3 regions of the Cupriavidus sp. LA-1 genome follow, and region 2 is predicted to be linked to each of the others. Evidence: predicted binding sites of a transcription regulator. Region 2 holds the regulator's gene; each other region holds the start of a gene.

Region 1 (5,039 bases), 510 kb from region 2:
AGCAAGCAACCGGGTCAGCAAAGCGGTCAACGCAGCGGCCAGCAAAGCGGCCAGGGCGGGCAACAGGGTGGTCAGCAAAGCGGCCACGGCGGACAACGCCAGCAATAATCCTCGCCAGCCACGACAACAGGCAGCTATCCGGTGACGTGCGGCGGCAACATGCGGTGCTGCCGCAGGGGCATACGCCGGAGATTGGCAGGCCGGAACTCCCAGCAGGGGCTCCGGCCCTTTTTGCATCCGCGCGCGCGGCATGGTCCTGCGCACGTCGTCCCGCCATCCCGTGTATGCTGGCCCTGACTTCACCCTCCAGCCAACACCGGTCTTGTCCAGCTTTACCGACCCCGCCACCGGCCGCTCCCCGCAGCAAGGCCGCGGCCCGCTGAACCATCTCTCCACCAAGCTGCGCGAGCGCGCCGGCGCGCAGGTGCGCGCGCTGACCCGCAGCAATTCGGGCCTGAGCCTCGATTACGACAACCCGCCAGGCGATCCCGGCCTGTTCGGCCCTGACGCGGTCTGCTGGCGCGTGCATGCGGACTTTCCGGCGATGCTGGCAGGCGGCGTCAGCGCGCTGCTGCTGCAGGCGCTGCATCCGCTGGCACTGGCCGGGGTGTGGGACCACTCGAGCTTTCGCACCGATATGCAAGGCCGCCTGGGGCGTACCGCGCAGTTCATCGCCGGCACCACCTACGGCAGCCGTGCCGACGCGATGGCGCTGATCGACCGCGTGCGGCGCATCCATGCCGGCGTGGTCGGCACCGCGCCAGACGGGCGGCACTACGCGGCTTCGGATCCCGCGCTGCTGACCTGGGTGCACGTTGCCGAGGTTTCGAGCTTCCTGGGAGGCTACCTGCGCTATGTCGGGCCGCTGGAGGGCGCCGAGCAGGATCGCTACTACGAAGAAGTCGCGCGCATCGCGCAGATGCTGGGCGCGACCGACGTTCCGCGCTCGCGCGCCGAAGTGACCGCCTACCTTGAGGCCATGCGGCCCGCGCTGCTGGCCAGCGAACGCACCCGCGAAGTGGTGCGGCTGGTGAGGAAGATGCCGGTGGCCAACCCGCTGCTGCAGCCCGCGGTGCGCATCATGGCGGATGCGGGCATCGCGCTGCTGCCGCCATGGGCACGGCACCAGCTCGACCTGGACGGACCATCGATCCGGCGCCCGGCAGCGCTGGCCGGCATGCGTGTGCTGGCTCCGGCACTGCGCTGGGTGCTGGGCGCCGGCCTCGCCGCGCGCGCCCGGCGGCGTGTGGCCCGCGGCGCCTCCGCCCCGGCCGGCTGAGGCTCGCCACTGTCACCTGCGCGCTTGCGGCAGGCCGTGCGGCGGCCCGAAGCGGCTATCGGCGGGAAGCGGACACTTCTTGAGGAGAAATGGGAATTAGAGGCAAAAACCCCCGCATTTCGGAGGATTGCGTGTCCCGGAAGTGGCGTTAAATCTGCCTGGGCATTCCGAACGGCCGGTCGGGTTTCTCGACCGCACCGGCCACAGCGCCACAGAGCGCGATTCAAACGACGCGGGCAAAAAAAAAGCCCACGCGCGGGGTGCTCGTAGGCTTTCCAGGACTGCTCGAGCCCGAAGGCTCTTGTCATGAATATAAACGCGCTTACATGAGATGTAAATCTCGCTTCTATCAGGGGATTCCCCTATGACATTATGAGCTCGTTTGCGCACTTTTGGTGTTTCTGCCCCTGACATCACTTTCAGGGCATTTTTCGCATGGGCTGGCATTTCCCCGCCAGCCCAGTCCCCACCGCGCCTGGCGGGCCGCTCCAAGTGCACTGCACGTGAGCATGCGGACGGACCCTTACAATATCACGGCAGTGAGAGCAACAACTTTAGTAGACGAAAGCCTCTAGATCTTGGGCGGCGCGCCATTCGTCAATGCTTGTAGAACTTTGTTACTCTCAGCCCTGAAGTATTCCCCTCCTCTTCTGGCAGCGCCAACCGCCGGCACCTGCGCGAAATCCCGGGGCCCGTGCGCGGGGCCTGGCGACACCGCGGCCCTGGCGGCCAGCTCCGACGCCGTTACCGAGAGCGGATGTTTCTCTTGCCGCCCTGGCCGTGCCGCACCTCAAGCTGCCGGCCAACGGACTGTTATCAGCCGCCAGAACCCTTGCGGGCTCTTCCGGAGTCGTTGTGAAGAAGAAGGAAATCCCGCCCAGGCCACGCAACCGGAAACAACTGCAGCCTCAGGAATATGCCGCATACTGCACCAGCCAGACCCCGGTGATCGTGCACTTGTCCAACGGCGCCCGGCTGCAGGGGCTGGTGCTGGCGTCGGACGAATACGTGCTGCTGCTCGGGCGGCAGCCGGACGACAGCCGGCCCACGGTGGTCTACAAGCGGGCCATCTGCCTGGTCACGCCGGCCGATGCGCCAGAAGCGGTGGTGGTGGCGCCGGATCCGGCCACCGCGCCGGACTTTGTGCCTATCTATATGCCGCGCACCCGCAAGCGCCGCTAGCCCAACGCCCGCTCCGCACGCCCTTCCGCACCGCCGCCCCTGGCCGCGCGGCGCTTCCGCCCGCCCTGCCGGCGCCCCGCGAAACTATCGCGGAGATCACTCTAAATCTTTCCGGAGCCTGGTCGATAACCTTTGCAACGGAGGCACTACAGCACTGCAACGCAGTCGGCCAACGTTACGGCATCCGCCGGACTGTGTAAATCACTGCATATAGGAGTCGCAACCATGGCGTCCATCATCAATACCAACTCGTTGTCTCTGATGACTCAGAACAACCTGAACGCTTCGCAATCGTCGCTGAACACCGCGATCCAGCGCCTGTCGTCGGGCCTGCGCATCAACAGCGCCAAGGACGATGCCGCTGGCCTGGCCATTGCCAACCGTTTCACCTCGAACATCAACGGCCTGACGCAAGCCCAGCGTAACGCCAACGACGGTATCTCGCTGGCTCAGACGACTGAAGGCGCGCTGACCGAAGTCACCAACAACCTGCAACGTATCCGTACGCTGTCGGTGCAGGCCGCCAACGGTTCGAACTCCGCCTCCGACCTGAAGTCGATCCAGGACGAAATCGGCCAGCGCATGTCGGAAATCGACCGCCTGTCGCAACAAACCGACTTCAACGGCGTGAAGGTGCTGTCGTCGACCGCCAAGGCAGTGAACGTCCAGGTTGGCGCCAACGACGGCCAGACCATCTCGGTCAACCTGCAGGAAATCAGCACCAAGACCCTGGGTCTGCAAAGCTTCAACGTGAACGGCCCGCAAGCTACCGCGACGGCTTCGTTCAGTGGCACTGCAACGATGACCGGTGTGGCCGCCGCCGGCACCAACGACTTCAAGAATGCCTACGGCTCGACGACCAACGTCTCGACCAGCACGGTTACGGAAAAGACCGCAGGCACGCTCGCCACCACGCTGGGTGTTGCAGCCGGCAGCATCTCGATCGGCGCCAACGCCGTGGTCGACAAGAACGGCAACTGGTTCGCTGAAGTCCAGATCACCCCGGCATCGGCCGCCGAAGCCCAGGCCCTGAAGAACCAGGGCATGTCGGGCGCCACCAGCGGCTCCACGATGTACACCTACGTGGCCCTGGACCCGGCTTCTGCCGACACGTCGAGCACCCCTGGCACCGCCAAGCTCAGCCTCGACACCAGCAAGCTGACCGCCTCCAACCTGACGGCAGGCGCTTCGGCCAACCCGATGGCCACGCTGGACGCCGCGCTGCAAAAGGTGGACAGCCTGAAGAGCTCGCTGGGTTCGATCCAGAACCGCCTGGATTCGAGCATCGCCAACCTGGGCACGACGATCACCAACCTGTCGTCGTCGCGTTCGCGCATCCAGGATGCTGACTACGCAACGGAAGTGTCGAACATGACCCGCGCCAACATCCTGCAACAAGCTGGCACCTCGGTCCTGGCCCAGGCCAACCAGACCACGCAAGGCGTGCTGTCGCTGCTGCGTTAATTGACTGACGCGTAGCACCGGTGCCGGGCCTCGTGCCCGGCGCTGTTGTGGAATGTTTCCCCAGGGCCGCGGCCCTGGGAAAGCATTTCAAGAAACCACTGAGTCGAGACGATCATGGCTACTGCCGCTACCACTTCGTCCGCGCTGCCTCCCGCGCTGGCGACCCAGCTGACCGAGTGGCCGGACCGCCGCGTGAACAGTATGCCTGGTGAACGAGCCGCCGGCACGCCCGGCGCCCCTGCCAGGGACGGCAAGCAGCCATCGCCATCGCTCGACGCAGCGCTCGAGCGCCTGACCGACGCGCTGCGCACCGCCTCGGTCAGTGTCCAGTTTGAAATCGACAGCACCAGCCACCGCGTCATCACCAAGGTAATGGACAAGACCAGCGGCGAGGTGATCCGGCAGATCCCGACTGAAGAGCTGGTGCGTATCTCCGATGCGATGACGCAATTGCAGGGCCTGTTCGTGAACCAGACCGCCTGAGCCGCCCATCGGACCTGGATTTGAAGTAGCACTCTGGAGTAGAAGACATGGCAACAATCTCTAACCTCGGCGTTGGTTCGGGGCTTGACCTGGGCTCGCTGCTCGACCAGCTCACCACCGCCGAGCAGGCACCGCTGACTGTGCTCAAGCAGCAGCAGTCCAGCTACCAGACCAAGCTGTCGGCCTATGGCCAGCTGCAGAGCATGCTCGCCGCATTCCAGGGAACGGCCAACCAGTTGTCCAAGCCCAGCTTCTTCAACGCAGCGACCGCTACCTCCAGCAACACCACCGTCATGACTGCCACGGGCAGCAACACCGCGGCTGCCGGCAGCTATGCGGTCAACGTCACCGCCCTGGCCCAGGCCCAGTCGCTGGTGAGCGCAGGCCAGGTCAAGCAGGATGCGGCGATCGGCACCGGCACGATCCATATCGATTTCGGCGCGATCAGCGGCGGCACGCTCGACTCCAACGCCGCCAGCCCCACCTATGGCAAGTACAGCGGCGCAGGCTTCACAGCCAATGCAGGCTCGACCGGCTTCGACATCACGATCGACAGCAGCAACAATACGCTGCAAGGCGTGCGCGACGCCATCAACAAGGCCAATGCCGGCGTCACTGCCAGCATCATCAA
Region 2 (5,039 bases):
GACGGCTGCATCATCAGCAAGCTGGATGAAGCCACCCACCTGGGCTCGGTGCTGGACGTGGTGATCCGCCACCGCCTGCCGGTGTTCTACGCCTCCACCGGCCAGCGCGTGCCCGAGCATCTTGAGCTGGCCAACGGCACCACGCTGGTCGAGCGCGCCTTCCTGACGCCGCGCCGCGGTTCGGTGTTTGCCGATGCCGACGCCGCGCGCCGGCGCACCGCCGGCGCAGATGACGAGGCGCCCACGCGAGGCGGCGCCGACGAGGTGCTGCGCTCGCTGACCGACAGCGCCGACGCGCTGAGCCAGTGCGTGGCCGAATTGAATGGCGCGGGCCTGGGTTTCGATCTGGCCCGCTCGCTGTGGCAACAGCGCAGCGCCGGCGCCCCGGCCCTGCGCGCCATGTCGCAGCAGGTGCGTGAAGCGGTCTGCCGCGACGTGACCGGCCAGTGCGAGCAGTACGTGCTGGCCGCCGCCGCCACGCTGCAGGTGGCCGTGCCCGGCCGCCGCGCGCCGCAGCCGATGCAGCATACGCTGTGGCTCGCCGACCGCAACGGCATGCCGCTGGCCGCTACCGTGACGCCGACCGGCCGGGGGCACGGTGCCGGCCAGCCGCTGGGCGAAGCCGAGTCCGATGCCGCCAACCTGCGCGCCGCCATGAGCGCCGCGCGCAAGGTGGTCAACCTGCTTGACGCCGTGCCCGCCGCCGCCACGCTGGCGCGCTGGCAGCAGGCCGGCGAGCGCTGGGTAGCCGGCGCGCGCAAGACCGCGCGCGTGGTCGGCGCCGGCGCCGCCTGGAAGCTCGATGCACTGGCCGATACGCTGACCTTCCACGCCGTCGGCGAGGACACCGTGCGCGAGCGTGACGCCGTGCGCTGGCTGGCCAGTGTCGACGTGCGCGTGCCGGACAGCCCGGTGCGCGGCAAGGGCACGCCCGAAGGCGGCATCGACGCCTGCCTGGTGGTGGCCCGCCTGGCCGACCGCGCCACCGGTGAACTGCTCGATACCCGCTACCTGCTGTGCGATCCGGCGCTGGCGCAGGATGCCGCGCAGGTGGCGCGCTGGGCCTTGTGGACCGACGCGGCCGATGCGCGCCTGCGCACGTTGCGCCACGCCATCGACCACTTCGCCCAGGACGCCGAAAGCGGCCACGCCGCCGGCGCCGCCGTGGCCGCGCTGCAGCTCGGATTGTCGGTGCTGCGCCTGGAACACGCGCCGACCGCGGCCGCGCCCGCCTTCCTCGCGCGCCTGGCCGGCCGCACGGTGCGCGAGGGCGTGCCGGTGCCGGGCCCGGTGCTCAACGAGGGCATGGGCCGCGTGCTGGCGCTGCTCGACGTGCTGGAAAACTATCCGGGCCGCGGCGCTGCCGTGCCGGCTGCAGCGATGGAGGTGCTGCCGTGAGCGGCCTCGCCATGGACCAGGCCGAGAGCCTGCGCCGGATGCTGGCGCCGCGCACGACACGCCGTATCGCGGTGGTCGCCAGCGAATGCGGTGCCGGCGCCACTACCGTGGCCCTGGGTTTGTCGCACGCGCTGGCCATGCAGGGCGAGCGCGTGCTGCTGGTCGATGAAGACGCCGCCGCGGCGCGCGCCACGCGGCTGTCCGGCGCCAGGCCGGCCGGCACGCTGGCCGATGTCAACGCAGGCCGCCTGTCGCTGGAAGCTGCTGCCGGCACTGGCCCGGGCGGCGTGCTGTCGGTGCTGCCGGCAGGCCGGCCCGTGCCGGGAAACACCTTGCCGGCCGCAGGTGGCTTTCGCAGCGTGGTGGTGGATGCCGCCATCGATGCCGACGGCGTGCTGTCGCCGCTCGCGGGCGGTGCGCACAACGTGCTGGTGGTGATGCGGCCGGAGCTGGCGTCGATCACGGATGCCTACGCCTGCATCAAGCGCCTGCACCACCTGTATGCCTGGCGCCAGTTCCACCTGATCGTCAACATGGCGGCAAGCGAGGCCACGGTGCAGGCCATCCTGCGCAACCTGGCGCGTACCGCCAGCCAGTATCTCGGCGTCGAGGTGCTGTGCGCGGGCTGGCTGCCGTCCGACCCGCTGGTGGCGCGCGGCGTGCAGCTGGGCCGCTGCGTGGTCGAGGCGTTTCCGGCGGCGCCGGCCACCACGGCACTGCGCCGTACCGCCGGCGGCATCGGCGCCTGGCCGCTGCGTGCAGACGCCGCTGCGCCTGCCGCAACCCCCGCGATGGCCTGAGCCTGCCAGCCATGCCAACTTACCGAACTGCACCCTGAGCCAGCCGGCCGCCGCAAGGCGTGCCGGACCAGCAATCCAGCATTCACGAGAATTGCACCATGTACACGATCCAGGGAAAGCTCGAACAGGCCGACGTGGTCAAGGCGCACGCGCAACTGGTGCGCCGCATCGCGCTGCAACTGGCCGCCAGGCTGCCCGCCAGCGTACAGATCGACGACCTGATCCAGGCCGGCATGATCGGCCTGCTCGACGCCGCCAAACGCTATGAAGATACCCATGGCGCGCGCTTCGAGACCTACGCCAGCCAGCGCATCCGTGGCGCCATGCTCGACGAGGTGCGTGCCAACGACTGGCAGTCGCGCAGCCTGCGCCAGTTCACCCGCCGCATCGAACGCACGCAGCGCAACCTGGAGCAGAAGCTAGGGCGCACGCCGATCGATTCCGAGGTGGCCGAGGCCATGGAGATGCCGCTGGACGAATACCAGCTGCTGCTCAACGAGGTCTATGGCTGCCAGCTGCTGCACTACGAGGATTTCGAGCGCTCCGGCGAAGAGGACTTCCTGGACCGCCACCTCGGCGGCAGCGATGACGGTAACCCGCTGACCGTGCTGATGGAAAGCGGCATGCGCCAGGCGCTGGTCCGCGCCATCGAGCGGCTGCCCGAGCGCGAGAAGCTGGTGCTGTCGCTGTGCTACGACCAGGAGCTGAACCTGCGCGAGATCGGCGCGGTGCTCGAAGTGACCGAGTCGCGCGTGTGCCAGATCCGCGGCCAGGCGATTACCCGGCTGCGCAACCAGTTGCGCGGCTTGTTGTGATGCGCGGGGCGGACCGCGCCGCACGGGGCGCCTGCTGGATGTTGCTTGCCGTATCGGCCTGCGCCTGGGCGGCGTTCGACGCCGGCACACGCCATGCGTGGACCGGCTCGGTCAACGGTCCAGCCCTCTACGGCCGCGGCCAGCGCGCGGTGTCGCCGCCGATCCTGCCCACCGGCGTCCTGCCGCAGTCGGAAGGGGTGATTACCTCGGTGCGCTGGCGCTACAGCTTCGTCAGGACCCCACCGGTGGAGCTGCAAGCTTATCTCTGCAATGCCCAGCGCTGCGTGCTGCTGCCCGAGGCCGAAGGCAAGACCGACGCGTTCGTTGGGGATGACGCCACCAAGGGCTTTGTGTTCGCGTTCCGGGTGCCGGGGCAGGGTAGCCTGGTGCCGGTGCTGCAGGGGCGCAGCAATGAGGTGGTGGTGGGGTTCAGGTAGGAATGAATGTTCCGTTTTTTCGTCACTTCTGAATAAGTGACGAAAAAACGGAACATCAGCAGAGAGCTTCAACCCGCCGCCAGGCTCACCCCACCCACCCCGGCCGCCGCCTTCCCATCCTTCCCATACAACCCGGCATCGCCGCCGCTATGCTGGCGCAGCGCCTGGATAGCTTCGCGGGTGAAATCGAGGTGGGCGTTGACGACGGCGCCATTCAGGGCGTTGCCGTCGCGTGCGGTGCGGGCCGCGAAGATCAGCTGGCGCCAGGCGTCCGCCACGGCCGGGTCGACCTGGCGGCCAAGCAGCTGGCCCTCGGGGCCGGCGCGCAGGCCGAGCGCGCCCATCTGGGCTTCGCGGGCCTTGAGTTGGCGGGACAGGGCCTGGCCCAGTTCAACCTTGCGCGTCAGCAGTCCGCTCAGGGACTGGAAGTCGCCCCGCTTGAGGGCGTCGCGCTCTTCGGCGAGGAGTTGGCCGAAGGCCTGGATGCCTTCGGTTTCGCGCTGCAGGGACTGGATCAGGCTCTGGCTCATGATGGCTATTTGGGGTCGGCCTGGCCAAGCTCGCGCAGGGTGGCGATCAGGCCGTCGGCAATCTTGCCCGGGTCGATCCTGATCTTGCCTTCGGCGATGGCCTGGCGGATCTCTTCGACCTTGGCGGTATCGATATCGTCGTCAGTGGGCTGGGACAGGCGGGCGCTGATGTCGCGCACCTGGGCGGCCAGCGGGCTGACGCTCAGGCCGGCGGACGGCGCCGCGGCGCTGGCCGGCGCGGCCTGGGGCCGTGCCGCGGCATCGCCCCCGGGGGCGTCGGCGGGCCGGGACGAGGTGGAGTGGTTGATCTTCACGGGGCGTTCCTTGCTGGTTTCCTATGGCATTACGGACGCGCCGGCGAATTCTTTAGGGCCCCTGGCCCGGATTCGCCACGCGGCGGCGTTGGCGGCATTTTCGCATGCCGGTTGCCCCGGATTTCCAGTCTTGTTGGCCACGATTACAGCACTTGGCGCAGGACTATTGCAGCACGACGGTGTCGCCGCTGCGCACCAGTCCGTTGACCACCTGGCCGCTGCGCAGGCGCACCTGCACGGTATTGCCGGTGGCGGCGTCGGCCAGCACCTTGCCTTCGCTGGTGATCTGGAAGGCCTCGCCTTCCACGGCCACGGTGACGGTCTGGCCCTGGCGCACGGCGATGGCCTTGCGCAGCAGGTCGCTGCGCAGCGGCGAGCCTGCGGCGATGCGGTTGGCGGCGACCGCGCCGGCAAGCTGGGCCGGGTCGGTGATCACCGCGCGCGGCAGCGTGCCCAGGTCGCCCTGGCGGACTTCGATATCGGCCTGGCTGACCGGCTCGCCTGGGCCCAGTGCGCGCGCGGCCACGTAATAGTCGGTCAGCACCGCTACGCGCGCCTGCATGTAGCGCACCCACGGCCGCTCGCCGCCGCAGCGCACGCCGACCGAAACGCGCCCCCATGGCGAAGCGCCGGCGGGCAGGAAGGGGTCGGGCGCGACGCATTCCGGCGCGCGGCCGCCCGACGGCGGCGCCACCTGCACGCTGACCTTGCCCGGCAAGCCGGCGGTCTGCTGCAGCAGGAAGCG
Region 3 (5,039 bases), 1.1 Mb from region 2:
TGGCCGGGAGGCTGCACTGGATCGATCCCTTCTTCTTCTCCATGCCGACGCTGATCGTCGAGCAGATCTACGACTGGTTCGTCAATGGCACGTCACAGGGCCCGTTGCTGGCCCAGGTGGCGGTCACGCTTGAAGAGACCGGGCTGGGCTTCCTGATCGGCTCGATTGCCGGCGTGCTGTGCGGCATCTTGCTGGGGCGCAACAAGTTGCTGGCCGACGTGTTCAGCATCTACATCCAGATTGCCAATTCGATCCCACGCGTGGTGCTGGGCTCGATCTTTGTGATCGCGCTTGGCCTGGGGATGGCGTCGAAGGTAGCGTTGGCGGTGGTGATGGTGTTCTTCGTTGTCTTCGGCAATGCCTTCCAGGGCGTGCGCGAGGCCGACCGCTACCTGATCGCCAATGCGCAGATCCTGGGGGCGTCAAAGCGCCAGCTGACGTTCGCGGTGGTCGTGCCTTCCGCGCTGAGCTGGATCCTGGCCAGCCTGCATGTCAGCTTCGGCTTTGCACTGGTGGGTGCGGTGGTGGGCGAATTCCTTGGCTCCAAGCAGGGCATCGGGCTGCTGATTGCCACGGCACAGGGTGCATTCAACGCCAGCGGCGTGTTCGCGGCGATGATCGTGCTGGCGGTGGTGGCGCTGGCGGCGGACTACCTTCTGACCCGGTTGGAAAACCGGCTGCTCAAGTGGAAGCCGAGTAGCCTGGGGTGATGCCTGCTTGGGCCTGGTGGTAGCGGGGCTATCGCCGGTCATGAATTCTCCTTCATCTCCTTCGTCTCCTTTGTCCCACGTCTGTCTGGTTGCAGCGTGGGGTTTTTCTTTGGTTCCGGCGGTGAATGAAATGGTCTTTCTGCTTGTTGGCTTGGGTATGTCGGTCGGGTTTGATGTTGTCGTAGGTTTTACGGCCTGGTTCCGCCCTGCTGGGCGGGTCACTTTTTGTCCGAGCGACAAAAAGTAACCAAAAAACGCGTCGCCTCAGGCGGCTGGCCACCAATTCCGCGGTGTGGGTGGTTCGAGCGGCGGTGATTTCCGGTCGATGGGGTTGGTGGTTCGACCCTGCTACGCTCCCGGGATGTGCCTTGCGTCCAGGGACTATTGGACGAACCCGACTTTAGGCCGTTGGCAGCCTTCTAACGAGGTTATCGGTAGGACGCCTACGGCTGCGCTGCGCGCACTCAGTATCGCAGGTCGGGTGCTCGGGCACGGAGTGCGTCGCTGCGCTCGCACGGCGTTGTCGCGGATGATGCCGTGCCAAAGGAAAAAATCAGGACGTGGCCACTGGTTCTGCCACGTTAGGACGCGCGCGTAGCGCAGCCGAAGGCGTCCGACCGACGCGGTATTTAGCAGGTTGCCAATAGCCTAAAGTCGGGTTCGTCCAATAGCCCGTGGAAGCAGGCACAGACAGGGTGCGTAGCAGGGTCGAACCACCAACCCCACCGAACGGAAATCACCGCCGCCCGAACCACCCGCACCGAGGAATTGGTGGCCAGCCGCCAGAGGCGACGCGTTTTTGGTTACTTTTGTCGCTCGGACAAAAGTGACCCGCCCAGCAGGGCGGAACCAGGCGGTCCAACCTACGACAACATCGACCCCGACCGACATACCCAAAGCAAGCCAACGAGCAAGAGACCAGCCAACCACCCCTGCCAAGAGCCCAGACCAGCCGCACGGCAACAAGCGACCCCAAATCCAGCGAAGAACAAAAAACCCGGCTTGTGGCCGGGAACAAGGAAAGACCGGAGCATGAGGCGGCGCGCAGCGCCGCCATCCCACCAGATCAGAAGCGCGTGCGCATGCCCACTGCAAACTCGCTCTGGTGCGAGAAGCCGTTGGCCTGGGACGCATGGTAGCCCTTCTGCAGGAACATGTAGTCCGCTGCCAGATAGACTTCGGTGCGCTTGGAGAAGTGGTAGAAGATCGATCCGTAGATGGTGTTCTTGCGGCCGCTGTCGGTGGTGGTGGATGCCGCCGTGTTGGAAAAGGCGTTCAGGGTGAAGCCGTCGGCATTGAGGGCGGCATTGCCTGCCTTCATCATCTGGTAGCCCAGTTCATAGTCAAACGCGCCAGCCGGTGCCACCTTGAACGAGACCGTGTAGGCGTCGTCGCGGCGCATGCCCAGTGCACCCTGGTCGGCGGTGTAGTGGAAGTAGCCGGCATTGGCGCGCACGATGCCCCAGATGTAGTTGCCGCCGACCGAATAGGAGCGGTGCCAGAGGTCGCCGAGCTTGGCCTGGGTGTAGAAGCCGGACACGTGGAAATTGGTGCCGTTGTAGCCGAGCGTCACGCTTTCCGTGGTGCCCCGCGACGGATTGCCCGGCACTTCGCCGAACTGGTAGCCGGCGCCGGCGGTCAGGCCGTTGCTGAAGATCTTCTTCCACACCACGCCGTTGTTCATGCGCGTGCCGGTTGCGCTGCCCGCGTAGAAGACCAGCTGCTTGAAGTTGTTGTTGTTGGTATAGCCGCCTTCTTCGGTGCTGATCGCGGCTGAGCCATACGGGTCGGCGTAGATGCCGGAGGCGATCGGGTCGCGCGCCAGCGCATCCTGGCGGCCGAAGGTCAGCTTGCCGAAGGTCTCGTTCTGCACGCCGACCCAGGCATCACGGTTGAACAGCACGCCCGGGGTGTCCATGGCGCCGTCAAAGCTTGTGAATTCACTTTCGAGCTTGAAGATGGCCTTGGTGCCGCCACCCAGGTCTTCGGAGCCGGTCAGGCCCCAGCGGTTGCCGCTGAACCATGCGGGCTGGTGGAAGCCGGTCAGGCGGTGGCCCTGGGCGTCGGCGTTGCTGATGGTGCTCAGCGTGGTGTCGATCAGGCCATACAGCGTGACCGACTGGGCGTGGGCCTGGCCAGTGCAGATGGCGCCGGCAGCAAGCGCGAGCGCGGTGAATTTGGTCTTCAATTGACTCTCCTCAGGGGCATGAACTCGTTCTGGTTGGCTCTCTGTTGCCGGCTGGTCCTGGACGGAATCGCACGGGGCCGGACAGACCAGCGAATCGTAGGCCTGTGAAGCCTTCATCCAGCTTTCCTGCTGTGGCGGTTCTGACTCAGGGGAAATACCGAGAAGGGCGAGACAATGGGCCCTGGGGAGGGTGTCCGGAGACGGCTACGGCAGATGAATCGGGAGCGCCCAGGCGAGATGTGCAAGCACTTGGGGCGGAAATCCGCGGGTGTCCGCGCGGCATGCCAGGCCGAGGCTCCTCGCCGCCGCCGGCGGGAGGAGCAACCCCGGGGTATCAGACCTTGATGTCGATGTTCTGGCCGAGATGGGGCGGATTGCTGGCGGCGCTGGCCTGCGGCATCGCCTGCAGCAGGGAAGCAACGCCCTGCGCCTGCATGTCCAGCGACTTGCGCAACATCAGCAGGGACACCGGGTCGGTCCCCGGGTTGCCTGCCGCGCCGATACTAGAAATTTCCATTGAGGGTGTTCCTGGTCAAGGTTGAGAAGAGGACATGGCAGGAAGGCCGCGACGAAAACCGCCTGCGCAGACCTTCCTGCATCATCCATGTCGGCGGGAATCAGGAAACCTTGAGCCGCTGCCGGCAAGGGCCCGGCTGATGTTCCGGGCGCTTCAAAACAAAGGCCCCATGCATGCATGGGGCCTTTGTCATTGGCGGAGCGCGTTCTGCAGCGCGCCCGCTTCAATTGCCGTAATAGGGCTGCTGCGGGTAGTAGCCCGCGGGCTGCGGGCCGCAAGGCACGTAGGCGCGGTCGTAGTCGCGATAGCAATAGCCCGGAGGCGCCGCGGGCGGGGCGTATGAGACGGGTGCCGGCGCGTACGCGACAGGTGCCGGGGCATACTGGACGGGCGCCGGGGCGTATGCGACCGGTGCCGCCACGACCGGCGCCGAGGCCAGGGCCGCGCCGACGGCCAGTCCGACCAGGGCGCCGACAGCCAGTATCGCTCCGGCATTCGGGCCGCCGCGGTGGTAGTCGCGGTCATGCGCCGACGCCGGGCCGGCAGCCGCCAGCGCCGCGCACAGGGCAACCGCTGAGACGATTCGGGTGGTGGGGCGCATATCGGACTCCTTCAGATGCCGCTTGTGTACATCCACTATGGACGCAAACTGCCCCTTCAGGTGTTTCGCGGCGGCCACCGACTTGTTAGGGTTGTAACGGCTGCTTTAAGCCGGCGGCGTCGCCAGGCCGGGTGGCCAGTGTGCCGAGTCCGCGCAGGCTGTCGGCCAGTTCGGCTTTCAGCGCGCTCGGGCAAGTGGTTGCGGCAGTAGAAGCGGTGGCCCTGTACGTGGGTGGTGGAAGACGCCGGGGCGGGGCTGGCGGCGGAATAACGCGCCGCCGCCAGGCTTTAGCCGGCCGCCAGCGCGCGCTCCGGCTCCTGGCCGAATGGCGGCAAGTTCTCCAGCCGCAGCGATTGCGGCACCGACAGCGAGATGCCCGCGCCGCGCAGCCGCTTGAGGATCTCGAACAGCAGGTCGCTGCGCGTGGCGGCGGCGATGCGCGGGCTGCCGACATAGCCGGTCACCGACAGCGTGATGCCGTTGGGTGCGAGCTGGCTGAACATGACCGAGGGCGCGGGCACGTCGAGGATGCTCTCGTTCTCGCGGTAGACGTCCAGCAGCAGGTCGCGCAGCTGTTCGGGGTCGGTGTTCAGCGGGAAGGTAAGCTGCAGCGACGCCACCCCCTGGGTGCTGTTGCTCATGGTCACGTTGCGCAGGTTTTGCGAAATCAGCTGCGAGTTGGGCACGATCACGGTGGAACGGTCGCCCAGCTGGATCTCGGTGGCGCGCACGTTGATGCGGCGGATATCGCCCTCCACGCCGGCGATGCTGACCATGTCGCCCACCTTGACCGGACGCTCGGTCAGCAGGATCAGCCCGGACACGAAGTTCTTCACGATCTCCTGCAGGCCGAAGCCGATGCCCACCGACAGCGCGCTGACGATCCACGCCAGGTTGTCCCAGCGCACGCCCAGCAGCGACAGCGTCAGCAGCACCAGCAGCACGTAGCCGACATTGCTGAACAGCGTGATCAGCGAGGCGCGCAGGCCCGGCTCCACGCACAACTTGGGCAGCAGTTCCCCG

Evidence for each region. Region 2 encodes FliA, which starts transcription of late flagellar genes. Its sites were predicted from a motif close to CTAAAGTTTNNNNNNNNNNNGCCGNTA; they were not measured.
Region 1: a site for FliA is predicted at 2,563-2,589, ahead of ACZ5MJ_RS27030 (FliC/FljB family flagellin). Genes of this name have one in related genera too.
Region 3: a site for FliA is predicted at 3,504-3,530, ahead of ACZ5MJ_RS29455 (YjfB family protein). Genes of this name have one in related genera too.

The regions. Positions count from the first base shown of each region.
Region 1 covers NZ_AP031388.1:1,725,862-1,730,900, reverse strand. The annotation lists gene ACZ5MJ_RS27045 (BON domain-containing protein) at 1-105, opposite strand, end outside; gene ACZ5MJ_RS27040 (oxygenase MpaB family protein) at 323-1,279, shown strand; gene ACZ5MJ_RS27035 (RNA chaperone Hfq) at 2,135-2,461, shown strand; gene ACZ5MJ_RS27030 (FliC/FljB family flagellin) at 2,687-3,925, shown strand; gene ACZ5MJ_RS27025 (flagellar protein FlaG) at 4,040-4,408, shown strand; gene fliD (flagellar filament capping protein FliD) at 4,456-5,039, shown strand, end outside.
Region 2 covers NZ_AP031388.1:1,216,002-1,221,040, reverse strand. The annotation lists gene flhF (flagellar biosynthesis protein FlhF) at 1-1,398, shown strand, start outside; gene ACZ5MJ_RS24780 (MinD/ParA family ATP-binding protein) at 1,410-2,198, shown strand; gene ACZ5MJ_RS24775 (RNA polymerase sigma factor FliA) at 2,297-3,013, shown strand; gene ACZ5MJ_RS24770 (flagellar protein FlhE) at 3,013-3,450, shown strand; gene ACZ5MJ_RS24765 (flagellar protein FlgN) at 3,519-3,980, opposite strand; gene flgM (flagellar biosynthesis anti-sigma factor FlgM) at 3,986-4,294, opposite strand; gene flgA (flagellar basal body P-ring formation chaperone FlgA) at 4,458-5,039, opposite strand, start outside.
Region 3 covers NZ_AP031388.1:2,274,613-2,279,651, forward strand. The annotation lists gene ACZ5MJ_RS29445 (ABC transporter permease) at 1-710, shown strand, start outside; gene ACZ5MJ_RS29450 (porin) at 1,777-2,898, opposite strand; gene ACZ5MJ_RS29455 (YjfB family protein) at 3,233-3,415, opposite strand; gene ACZ5MJ_RS29460 (mechanosensitive ion channel protein MscS) at 3,639-4,016, opposite strand; gene ACZ5MJ_RS29465 (DUF3772 domain-containing protein) at 4,304-5,039, opposite strand, start outside.